DNA from 2 places in the Serratia sp. ID 25-353 genome. Region 2 is predicted to be linked to the other one. Evidence: predicted binding sites of a transcription regulator. Region 2 holds the regulator's gene; the other holds the start of a gene.
What was found. Region 2 encodes CRP, which controls carbon source genes, mostly activating them, when cyclic AMP is high. Its sites were predicted from a motif close to ATGTGANNNNNNTCACAT; they were not measured.

Region 1: deoC (deoxyribose-phosphate aldolase) is a predicted target of CRP. The motif match lies at 2,961-2,978, and genes of this name have one in related genera.

What each region holds. Positions count from the first base shown of each region.
Region 1 covers NZ_CM139236.1:2,535,059-2,540,901, reverse strand. Annotated here, with positions in the region: gene ACYF6X_RS12295 (HAAAP family serine/threonine permease) at 1-343, opposite strand, end outside; gene deoR (DNA-binding transcriptional repressor DeoR) at 1,323-2,087, opposite strand; gene deoC (deoxyribose-phosphate aldolase) at 2,238-2,918, opposite strand; gene ACYF6X_RS12280 (aldose epimerase family protein) at 3,132-3,968, shown strand; gene ybjG (undecaprenyl-diphosphate phosphatase) at 4,006-4,611, opposite strand; gene ACYF6X_RS12270 (phosphatase PAP2 family protein) at 4,617-5,351, opposite strand; gene ACYF6X_RS12265 (5'-methylthioadenosine/S-adenosylhomocysteine nucleosidase) at 5,499-5,843, shown strand, end outside.
Region 2 covers NZ_CM139236.1:4,720,513-4,726,355, reverse strand. Annotated here, with positions in the region: gene ACYF6X_RS22720 (YccS/YhfK family putative transporter) at 1-1,726, opposite strand, end outside; gene crp (cAMP-activated global transcriptional regulator CRP) at 1,777-2,409, opposite strand; gene ACYF6X_RS22710 (OsmC family protein) at 2,792-3,199, shown strand; gene ACYF6X_RS22705 (phosphoribulokinase) at 3,238-4,107, opposite strand; gene ACYF6X_RS22700 (YheU family protein) at 4,259-4,492, opposite strand; gene ACYF6X_RS22695 (hydrolase) at 4,489-5,469, opposite strand; gene ACYF6X_RS22690 (LysE family translocator) at 5,589-5,843, shown strand, end outside.

The DNA of each region.
Region 1 (5,843 bases), 2.2 Mb from region 2:
GAATCGGGTAGATGGCGAAGAAGTACAGCAGGGTAATCAGTTTACCGGCGGTGATGCCGAAGTGCTCTTCTACCACGGCGGTGATGTCTTCACCGGGATTTTTGCCGGACAGAACGAAACGGCACAGGCCGCGGTGGGCAAAGAAGGTCATCGGGAAAGCGATGATGGCCATGATGATCAGAGGAATCAAACCGCCGATGCCGGCGTTGATTGGCAAGAACAGGACGCCAGCGCCGATGGCGGTGCCGTACAGGCCCAACATCCACATGGTATCCGTTTTACGCCAGGTACTGCTGGAGCCCGAGGCCGCAGAGGCAATTGTGCCGGTCTGTGTAGTGTCCATAAATATCTCCGAAGTGAACACGAATTTAAAATTAAAAGGCAAAACTTAAGGTTAAACCGTCAAACGTTCTATTCAGGCAACGCTTGCGGTAAGAATCAGGTGTTGCTTGCGGGGATGTTTTGGCGTCCCCCTGGTTGTTTATTGTGTTCATTACCAAGGCACAGCGCCGGGTAATTCACTAAAGACTTTTCACCGTCACGGGCGATAAAAGTCGTTACCGCTGCCGACAGGTCTTTGCCTGTCGATTTTTGTTGGCGGCAAGATAACGATTTACAGTAGAAACAACCGTGATCCTGCTCTCAAATGCGCAATATGTGCAGTTATCCGCTTTTTTATCGATTTTTCGCGCATTTGTTGCACATTTGTGTAAGATTTTGTGCTGAGAACGCTCTCATAAAAATTTCTGCGATTATGCGGTTTGTACAATAATTAGCCGGATAAAGCGCTGTGCTCAGCAGCAAGCCGAGCAATATATTTTATGCGTGGTTTTGGATCTAGCGAAAAACCCGGATTAAGCAGTTTTAGTGACGTAGATCACATTGTGTTTTTAAGTAAAATTCCATTCATTTATTTGTTTTTAAATGTTTTTTATTAAAAATCACCGCTAATAACGAAGGGAAATTACTTACGTGGTTAGCGGATAAAAATGCGTAACCATTCATCATATAAATAACAGATAGCTAACAGGTATTGGCGAGATTTGCTGCAATCGCGTAAACCGCCGTTTATTTAAACATCCCGGCCTTTGGCGAGATTTATCATATAAAAGCCATAAATAGTCGTTAATTCGCGCAGCTGACAGCGTGTTTAGCCTGTGAGAAAATAATCACTCAGGTGACCTGTTGCATTTTATTAACCTGATGTTGCGTGCGGATAAGCGAAAAACGCGAATCGATTGCGCATTATTTGTTCATTTCCGGGCGGGGAAATAAGGGGATTGCAGCGGTGCGCCGCCGGTTTCGACGGCGCAGAAGGCGGATTAATAGCGGGTAGCGATGGCGTTATCGTTGAAGAACGCCATGAAGTCGGCGTCCGGTTGGCGGTCGCTGATCACCCGATCGAACTGCGTCAGGGGGCCGATGCAGGCCGGTTTGGTTTTGCCGAACTTGCTGTGATCCGCCACCAGGATCTTTTGCTGCGCCATCGCCATGGCGCGATGCTTCATCTCCAGCTCGTCGAAGTTGAAGCAGGTGGCGCCGTGCTGCAGGCTGAGGCCGGCGGCGGAGATAAAGGCGATGTTCGGGCAGATGTGATCGAGCTCGTTGCGGCCACCGACGCTGGAAAAGATGTAGTTGTTCGGCTTGAACTCACCGCCGCACAGGACCACTTTGCAGTTCGGTTTGTCCTGCAGCGCCAGGAAGGTGTTCAGCGAATGACAGACGGCGGTGAAGGCCAGCTCGTCGGCAATGGCGTCAATGATCGCCGGGGTAGTGGTGCCGCAGTCGAAAAACACCGTGTCGTTTTCGTTGATCAACGGCGCCGCCAGCAGGCCGATGCGCCGTTTCTCCGTCACCTGCTTGGCTTTTTGATCGGAAACAAAGTAGTTGGTCACGCCGTTGCTGCGCGGATCGGTCACCACGTAACCGCCGAGCAGCACCACCGTCGCCGGTTCGGCGCTCAGATCGCGGCGAATGGTCATCTCCGAGACCCCCAGCAGCGCGGCGGCTTCTTTCAGGTGGATCTTGTCAGCGCGTTTTAACGCCTGAACTAGCCGGTTGATACGTTCTTCGCGCCGCGTTTCCATAGGTCCGTCTTCCCACAGGTGATAGAGGTAAAGGGCGTGCCGGCATTTCCGGCTAAACACAACGATGCGGGGCAATATCGGGCCGCCTTGGCCGCCCGTATTGTCCCGCATCGTTGTGTATTGGCTATGCCCGTCAGGGCATGCCGACGATCAGTAGCTGCCCGCCGCCGACTGGGCGCCGGAAACGATGGCGACGCCGGAGCTGGTGCCGATACGCGTGGCGCCGGCTTTGATCATCTTCTCGGCGGTGGCGCGATCGCGCACGGCGCCAGAAGCTTTCACGCCCATTTCGCTGCCCACGGTCTCGCGCATCAGTTTGACGTGCTCTTCCCGAGCGCCGCCGGTGCTGAAGCCGGTGGAAGTTTTCACGAAGGCCACATCGAGTTCGCGACACATTTCACAAACCTGGACGATCTGCGCATCGCTGAGCAGGCAGGTTTCCAATATTACCTTCAACGGGATCGCCGCGCAAACCTCGCGCACGGCGGCGATGTCGGCTTTCACTTCGTCCAGCAGGCCGCTTTTCAACCAGCCGACGTTGATCACCATATCGATCTCTTGCGCGCCGGCGGCGATCGCCGCTTTGGCTTCAAAGGCTTTGGCGACGGTAAGACCGGCACCCAGCGGGAAACCGATCACCGAGCAGACTTTCACGGTGCTTTCCTGCAGCAGTTGGGCCGCCAGCGGCACGTAGCCGGAGTTGACGCATACGGCATAGAAGTTGTGCTGCTGCGCTTCTTCACACAGTTTGGCGATCTGCATTTCGGTGGCGTCCATCGCCAGCAGGGTGTGGTCAACGTAGCTGGCGTAATCGATGTTTTCGATGGTCATCGCGGTTCCTTAGTGAGGTTAAGACAGTAAACGGGGTGAGTAATGTGAAAATAATAACATTGCGATACCGATAAACCTAGTGGTGTTTAAAAAATGTCGATCAGATCGTCGATATGATGCCGTTATGCATATACATTAAGGATGGTTGTTTTGTTATTTAAATAACATTTTAGGGCTCGCGGCCTGCGCGAGCGAAACGTCGAGGGAAAAAAGATGAAGATCAACATCGATCTGGCTCCTGAAGCTTTCGGGGCGCAGCGGCAGGAACTGTTCCGCAACGCGGATTTCGCGGTGAGTGCGCATCGCTGCGCAAAACGCGGGCCGATGCTGACGCTGGCGAACAGCCGTGGCGCGCTGACGGTTTTACCGTACCAGGGCCTCGCGATCTGGGATGCCGAGTTTGACGGTTACTCACTGAAGTCGGGCCGCCGCAGCGTGCGGGGCGCAGGAAAAAAGCGCGCTGACGATGCCGCGTTCTATCCCGCCTGGTCGGGTCAGGACCCGGCGCCGCCACAGATGCAGCGCGTGTGGCTGCAGCTGGTAGGCGATGAGTTGGCGTTGCACGGTGAGGGCGAGCGGTTGGGTGGCCATTGGCACATCGGCCCGGCGCTGCGTCTGGCGGCGCAGAGCGCGCAGTTCGCCATAGAGATGAAGGTCACCAACCTGGACGAGCGGCCGCAGCCGCTGCGCTATGTTTGCTGTCTCAACTACGATTGCATTCCCGACGCGGTATTCCGCCAGAATCTGCCGACACCGGCTTTGATAGGGGATGCGATCGGGCAGGAGCTGCTGTGCTCTGACGATCTGACGCGTTACGTGGATCAGGCCGAGTTTTTTATGCTGGCGCCGCAAGGCCGGCGCTATGTGACGCGCTTCGCCACCGGGCAATTCAACTATGGTCTCCGGCGCATCGCCGTTCAGGGCAACCGGCGGCTGCTGGCTTTTATCCAGCCGGCGAACTGTCGGCCGAACGCGCCGGAAGGGGAGGCGGGAGTGATGCTGGGAGCGGGAAAAACGCGGGCGTTTTGTGTGACCACCGGCGTGGTGTGAAATCACGGGGCGGTAACGCCCCGGTCATGTTGTGCGGTTACTCTTTCACCCAGCCGCGACGGATGGCGAAGGCGAACAGGAAGCGATACAGGCGCGACAGCTTGTCAGCGAGGATATCGCCGAACAGATTCCACACCAGCTGAGCGAACAGGCAGCCGACCAGGCCGAGCAGGAAACCGCCGACCATATCCAGCGGCCAGTGCACGCCGAGGTAAACGCGTGACCAGGCGATGCCGACGGCGACAATCATCAGCAGCGCACCGGACCAGACTCGGTGCCAGAACAGGAACGCCAGCGCAAAGGTAAAGATGGCGGTGCCGTGATCGCTGGGGAACGAACTGTCCGGCGCGTGCGCCAGGAAGGTATAACCCACGCCGGCGACGAACGGGCGCTCATGCGGCAGCAGCGCGCCGATAGTGGAGGCGGCAAGCATGGCGAACAGCAGCGCGATCGTGGTTTTCGCCACCACTTCGCGCTGTGAAACCAGCTGGCTTCGCGGCCCCCACAGCCACAGGCCGACGATCAGCAGCGGCACGATAATGATAAGATCGCGTGCCAAAAAGGTGGCGAAATCGATCATCCACTCGGGAGACGCCGGGGTCGCATTGATCCAGGCGAAAAGAACATGGTTTAACTGCTCCATAACCGTTACCTCATCTTGCGGCACCAATAGCCGCTAACCATCCAATAAATAGCCAACTGGCTTAACCAAACCCACCAACCTGCCCACAGGTTATGGGTAAGAAAATGTGCGCCGCGCATGATCTGACCAAAGCCCATCAACATGCCGAGCACAATACCGCCGCACCAGCACCACCAGGCCAGGCGCGGGCGCTGCGGATAAAACAGGAAAAACAACGCCATGATCGCGAAACCGCTCGAGGCGTGCCCGCCGGGGAAACAGCGACCGGGGCCCGGCAGTGCCGGCACCGCGCCGAACAGCGGGAAGGACATCGCCTTGCCGCCGTACTCGATCAGATCCCACGGACAGGAGTGCGCGCTGGTGGCTTTGAGAATGCCCACCACCAGCGGGCCGATGCCGAGAAGCAACATGCTGACAATCAGGCGTGCGCTGCGGCGATAGATGCCCCAAAACAGCGCCAGCACCGCCCCGACGATCACTATTTGCTTCAGCAGGCGGTGGTTGATCAGGTCTAGCCAATAATTGTTTTGCCACGGGAAATGCCCGCTGGCGGCATCGTACCAATAATTACTGATCGCCCAGTCCAGCTGTTCGTTGCGGGAGAGCCACAGGAACACCAAACCGCTGATCAGCAGGCCAAAAACTTGCCAACGGTAAAAGGATGTCGGCAGGGAGTAAAGGGCGGTTGTCTTAATTTGCGGTGCCGTTGAGGATTGATTTAATGATGATTCTGGATTCACGCGCAGGCTCGGTGACAGGATTGAATAGCGCCACTGTAATAATTCTGTCTTAAGAAAACCTTAGTCCGCCGGTAAGAAAACCCTATCCGAGGCCACCGCCTTCGGCTAAGGTAATCGTTTGCTTTTTTTCGGGATGAGAGGGTGGTGATGAAGAATAAAGCGCGTGTCTTACTGTTGGCGGCCGCCGGTGCGGCCTTTTCCCCGCTGAGCTTTGGCCAACCTACGGCCGTCGGGCCGATCGTGGTGCAGGGCGCCATGCCGGTAGAGGCGGAACGTTTCGCCCAGCGGTTGGAGAACCCGCGCGAGGAGCAGATTGGCGGCTGGCGCTTTTGGCACGGCACCGTAGACGGCTACCCGGTGGTGGTGTCGGAGACGCTGAAGGGCATGTCCAACGCCGCGGCGGCCACGGCGATCGCCGCCACGCAGTTTCACCCGGTGGCGATCATCAACCAGGGTACCGCCGGCGGCCATGATCCGGCGCTGAAAGTATAT
Region 2 (5,843 bases):
TGTCCGCCAGATAGTTTGACGCGAACCCCGGCTCCTGCATCGCCTGATTGAGCGAGGTGAACAGCGCGTTGTGCGCCTGGTTAACCTGCATGCGAGTATAGGCCAACGCGGTGGCGTCCGGTTCCGGTTGCTTCAGCATCAGCCGCAGCGCGGCTTGATCGTTCTCCAGCGCCTGATGGGCATTCTTGCGCAGCAGCCCGCTTTGCCACTGCGGCCACAGCCAAATGGTGCCGCCGAACGCCAGCACGCAGCCGATCAGCGTATCGATCAGGCGCGGCACCAGAAAATGCGAGCCGTTCAGCGCCAGCAGCTGCAGGGTGTAAACCGCCGTGACCGTAAAGCCAATCACCGACAGCCCGTAGTTCTTGCGCGAAACCAGGTAGGCCAGCAGCGTGATCACCAACATGATGCTCAGCGTTTCGCCTTCCGGCAACTGCAGCTGCAGCAGCCCGGCCGCCAGCAATAGCCCGGCAATCGTGCCCAGCGCACGGTGCTGAATGCGCACCCGGGTGGCGTTATACCCGTTTTGGCTTACCAGCATGATGGTGAGCAGGATCCAGTAAGGCTTCGGCAGGTTGAACACCGCGCCCAGACTGCTGCCGATCGCCAGCGTCACGCCCAGCCGTGCGGCGTTGCGCAGGGCGGTGGATTTGAACGACAGGTAGCTGGCCAGCGCCGGCCAAAACGGCAGGCGGTGTTGGCCGGGCATCAGATCGCGGCGGTACAACGGATGCTGGGTACGCAGCAGGCGGGCGATGCGGCTGAAGTGGTAATAACAAAACTGGCCGACCGGGTTATCGGGATGCTGCGCCGCCATTTTTTCCAGCGCCGCCAGCTCGTGGGTCATGGAGAAGCGCTTCGAATGTTGATGGTAGAGAATATCGTGCGCCACCACGCGCAGCCGGCCGGCGATCACCTGAGCATTGCGGCGAATGATCGCTTCGGCCTGGCTCTGCTCCACCAGCTTTTGCACCTCTTCCGGCAGATGCAGGCTGACGGTGATGTGCTCCTGCAGATCCATCGCCACCTGAAAGGCGCGCTGCAGGCGCTTTTGCTCGAGGTTGTTGGCGTGCGGCAGGAAATTAAGCTGTTGGTACAAAAGGCTGATCAGATCCATCACCTTTTGCTGGCGCACCAGCAGCGGCGGCAGCGCGGTTTGCGGATCAATATGCTGGGTCAGCAGCGAGTATTTGGCTTCGAAATAGTCCGCCAGTTCCAGGTAGAGCTGGCTGAGCGTCTCGCGCATCGGCTGCTCTTTCCACAGCTTGAACCAGAACCAAGTGAATAAGCCGTACCAGGCGGTGCCGATGGCGTACAGCAGCGGCGCCTGCCAGAGAGGCACCGTACCGGCCGTGCTGAGGGCGAAGATGGCGGCCACCAGCGCCGCCGGCAACAGCCGGGCGTGCAGCGGGCTGATTTCACCGGTGACGCCGAGCAGCAGTGCCAGGCCCAGCATCAGCGCCGGCAGCGGCACGTGCCACAACATGGCCTGTTGCAGCAGCACGCTGCTGAAGGCGAACAGCGAACCGCCGACGATCAGACGTTTAAAGAAGCGCTTATGCGGTGTGTCCAGACCGGCGATATTGCAGCAGGCGGGCACCAGAGAGAACATCAGGCCGAGCTGTAGCTGGCCTATCAGCAGGCCGAACAGCACCGGCAGGCACAACACCAGCGTTTGTCGCAGTGCGTAGTTGATTTCCGGGTGGTAGATCAGGCGGCGCCACATGGCAGAAAGCAGACAAAAAAACGGCGCAGATTGCGCCGTTTCTTCAGGGATTAACGGGTGCCGTAGACGACAATGGTTTTGCCGTGGGCGGAAATCAGGTTTTGATCTTCCAGCATTTTCAGAATACGGCCAACGGTTTCACGCGAGCAGCCGACGATCTGGCCGATCTCCTGACGGGTGATCTTGATCTGCATGCCGTCCGGGTGAGTCATGGCGTCGGGTTGCTTCGCCAGATTCAGCAGGGTTTGCGCGATGCGGCCGGTCACGTCCAGGAAGGCGAGGTTGCCCACTTTTTCGGAAGTGACCTGCAGGCGGCTTGCCATTTGGGCGGACAGACGCATCAGGATGTCCGGGTTCACCTGGATCAGCTGACGGAATTTCTTGTAGGAAATTTCGGCCACTTCACAGGCGGTTTTCGCGCGAACCCAGGCGCTGCGCTCCTGGCCTTCTTCGAACAATCCGAGCTCGCCGATGAAATCCCCCTGGTTGAGGTAGGACAGGATCATCTCTTTACCTTCTTCATCCTTGATCAGCACCGCGACGGAGCCTTTCACGATGTAGTAAAGCGTTTCGGCCTTTTCACCTTGGTGAATCAGCGTACTCTTCGATGGATATTTGTGGATATGGCAATGAGACAGGAACCATTCGAGAGTAGGGTCTGTTTGCGGTTTGCCGAGAACCATTCGCTGTTATCCTCTGTTGTTATCGCTGCCTTGTGTCACAGGGGTCAGAGTTCCCTGTAAAACCCGCCTGTAGCCGCAGTCATGAGCGAGGGCTACCGGCAAGTTTTGAGGCGTGTCATAAAAATACGCTGTCGCTCTAGCATATTAACTTGCCGTAAGCGCTGCAAGCTACATTCTGTTAACATACCGGTAAAGGAGCCTTTCTCTGGGCGTTTCCCTGAAATTCAGTGTCCCGGAAAGATTTATTGCGGCTCTGTTTGTAGCACAGAGTAAGGCGGGTGTCTCGTGTTGTCTCGCTTCAGCATGATTAGCATCAGGTTACGTTGCCTGTTTCTATGCGAAAGCGTACCCTGATTTTAAGAAATTAACCGGAGTGACCAGAATGCAGGCAAGAGTTAAATGGGTGGAAGGGTTAACGTTTTTGGGTGAATCGGCCTCCGGCCACCAGGTGCTGATGGATGGCAACGCCGGCGATAAAGCGCCCAGCCCGATGGAGATGGTGCTGATGTCGGTGGGCGGCTGCAGCGCGATCGACGTGGTGTCCATCCTGCAAAAAGGGCGCAACGACGTGCGCGACTGTGAGGTGAAGCTGACCTCCGAGCGCCGTGAAGAAGCCCCGCGGTTGTTCACCCATATCAACCTGCATTTCATCGTTACCGGCCAGGACCTGACCGACAAGATCGTCGAGCGTGCGGTGAACCTGTCGGCGGAGAAATACTGCTCGGTGGCGTTGATGCTTAACAAGGCCGCCACGGTGACCCACAGTTTCGAGATCCGCCACCCGGCGTAATCGAGACGGAGCGCGGCCCGGCGCCGCGCTCAACGCGTTTATTCGATCTTCTTGCCTTCCAGCAGCCGCTGCACCAGCGGCGCCATGATCAGTTCCATCGCCAGCCCCATCTTGCCACCCGGCACCACTAACGTATTGATGTGCGAGATAAACGAGCCCTGCAGCATCGCCAGCAAATAGGGGAAGTCAATTTGATCCAGCCCGCGAAAGTGGATCACGACGAAGCTTTCGTCCAGTGAGGGAATCGCCTTGGCGGCGAACGGGTTGGAGGTGTCCACCGTCGGCACGCGCTGGAAGTTGATGTGGGTGCGCGAGAACTGCGGCGTGATGTAGTTGATGTAATCTTCCATCGAACGCACCACCGAGTCCATCACCGCTTCGCGAGAGTGACCGCGCTCGCCGGTATCGCGGATCAGTTTCTGGATCCACTCCAGGTTGACGATCGGTACCACGCCGACCAGCAGATCGACGTGGTTTGCCACGTCGTGGTGCTCGGTGACCACGCCGCCGTGCAACCCCTCGTAAAACAGCACGTCGGTCGGCGCCGGCAGCGGTTCCCACGGGGTGAAGGTACCCGGCACCTGATTGTAGGGCACCGCTTCGTCGTAGGTGTGCAGATACTTGCGCGAACGGCCGGTGCCGTTCTTGCCGTAGTCGATAAAGCTCTGCTGCAGCAGGCCGAAGTCGTTGGCCTCGGGGCCGAAATAGCTGATGTGTCTGCCCAGATCGCGCGCCTTGCGGATCGCCGCGTCCATTTCCGGCCGGGTGTAGCGGTGGAAGCTGTCACCCTCCAACTCGGCGGCGCGAATGTTGAGCTGTTGGAATATTTTGCGGAACGCCACGCTGGTGGTGGTGGTACCGGCGCCGCTGGAACCGGTCACCGCGATAACGGGATGTTTGGCAGACATGGTGGTTGTCACTCCGTGTTGAATGCGCCGGCGTCAGGGGATTATTGTGGCTCTTGTTGACGCTCTCTATGTCAGGAAAAAATGGCGCGCGCTGGTTTGCAATGCCCCATTGTTACCTGATTTTTTCCGTCAGTCATAGAACCGATCGCCACTAAATTTCTTCCTGCCCGGCGCGGAACTGGCCGCGCGGCATGATGTTGACGCTCTCGTGCAGTTCCGACCACACCAGCACCACTTCGCCGTTTTTCAGCTGGCGGCGCACGTCCTCCACCTTCTGTTCCAGCGAGCGTTCGTGCTCGCCGTAATCGGTGCCTTCGCGCAGCACAAAGGATTCGATCAGGCTGTTCAGGGTGTCGGTTGCCAGTTCTTGCCAGGGAATGATCACGTCGGGATGTCCAGATAAGGGGAAAGCCAGGCCGGAATGCGATGCTCCAGCCACATGTGCGGTTTTTTCAGCGTGCCGCCGACAAAGCCGACGTGGCCGCCGAACTCGGTCAACTGATATTCAATATTGCGCGGCAGGCCGGTGACGTCGGGGATCACCTCATGGGTCATGAAGGGATCGTCCTTCGCATGGATGATCAGCAGCGGCGTCTGGACAGCCGGCAACAGCGGCAGGGCGCTGCAGCGGCGATAATAGTCGATAGCGTCGCTGAAGCCGTGAATGCGTGAGGTGATGGCGTCGTCGAATTCGCGGATGCGTCGCAAGCCGTTCAGCTGTGACAGCTTGAGCGGCAGAGTGTCCGGGTAGTGCAACAGCTTACGGGTGGCGTTTTGTTTCAGCTGCCCCAGCAGGTAGCGCTGATAAACGCGGGAGAAGCCTTGCTCCATGCGGTAGGCGCAAGGCTCCAGCATCAGCGGCGCCGAGACCACCACCGCCGCCTGCAGCAAGCTGTCGGCGCCTTGCTGCGCCAGATAGCAGGCCAGCATGTTGCCGCCGAGCGAAACGCCTACCGCCGCGGTCGGCACCTCGCCGTAGCGGTCACGTAGCCAGCGCAGGAAGAAGCGCGCATCTTCGGTTTCACCGGAGTGGTAGATGCGCTGCTTGCGGTTGGGCACGCCGCTGCAGCCGCGAAAGTGCATCACCACGCCGAGCCAGCCACGCTCACGCCAGGCGTTGAGCAGGCCATGCGCGTAGGGGCTGTAGAAGCTGCCTTCCAGGCCGTGGAACAGCACCGCACGCGGTTTGTCGCGCGCCTGCGCCGGATCTTCGCTCCAGGCGAGATCGACGAAATCGCCGTCGGGCAATTCCAGCCGTTGCCAATGCGGTTTCAATAACACGCGGCGGCGCACCAACCGCGGCAACAGCGTTTGCAGGTGCGGGTTACTGGCCCCGGTCAGAGGGCGAAAGGTGTTAGGCATAGGCTGAGTAAAAATGTTGTGGGCGGCTATTGTGAGATCCCTAGCGCACTGTTAGCTTCAATACCAAGAATTAACAATGATACTGCAAAAAAGCGCCTTGGGTGAGGAGCACCCGTGCCATGGAACCGAGTTTATTCCTTTCGATGCTGGGCTTCCTGTGGGTCGCCGCCATCACGCCTGGCCCCAATAACCTGCTGTTGACCACCTCTGGCGCCAACTTCGGCTTTATGCGATCGCTGTGGCTGATGATCGGTATCATGCTCGGCATGCAAAGCATTTTGCTGCTGGTGGCCTTCGGCGTCGGCAGCCTGATCCTGGTCTACCCGTCGCTGCACCTGATCCTGAAAATCCTCGGCAGTTTGTACCTGCTGTGG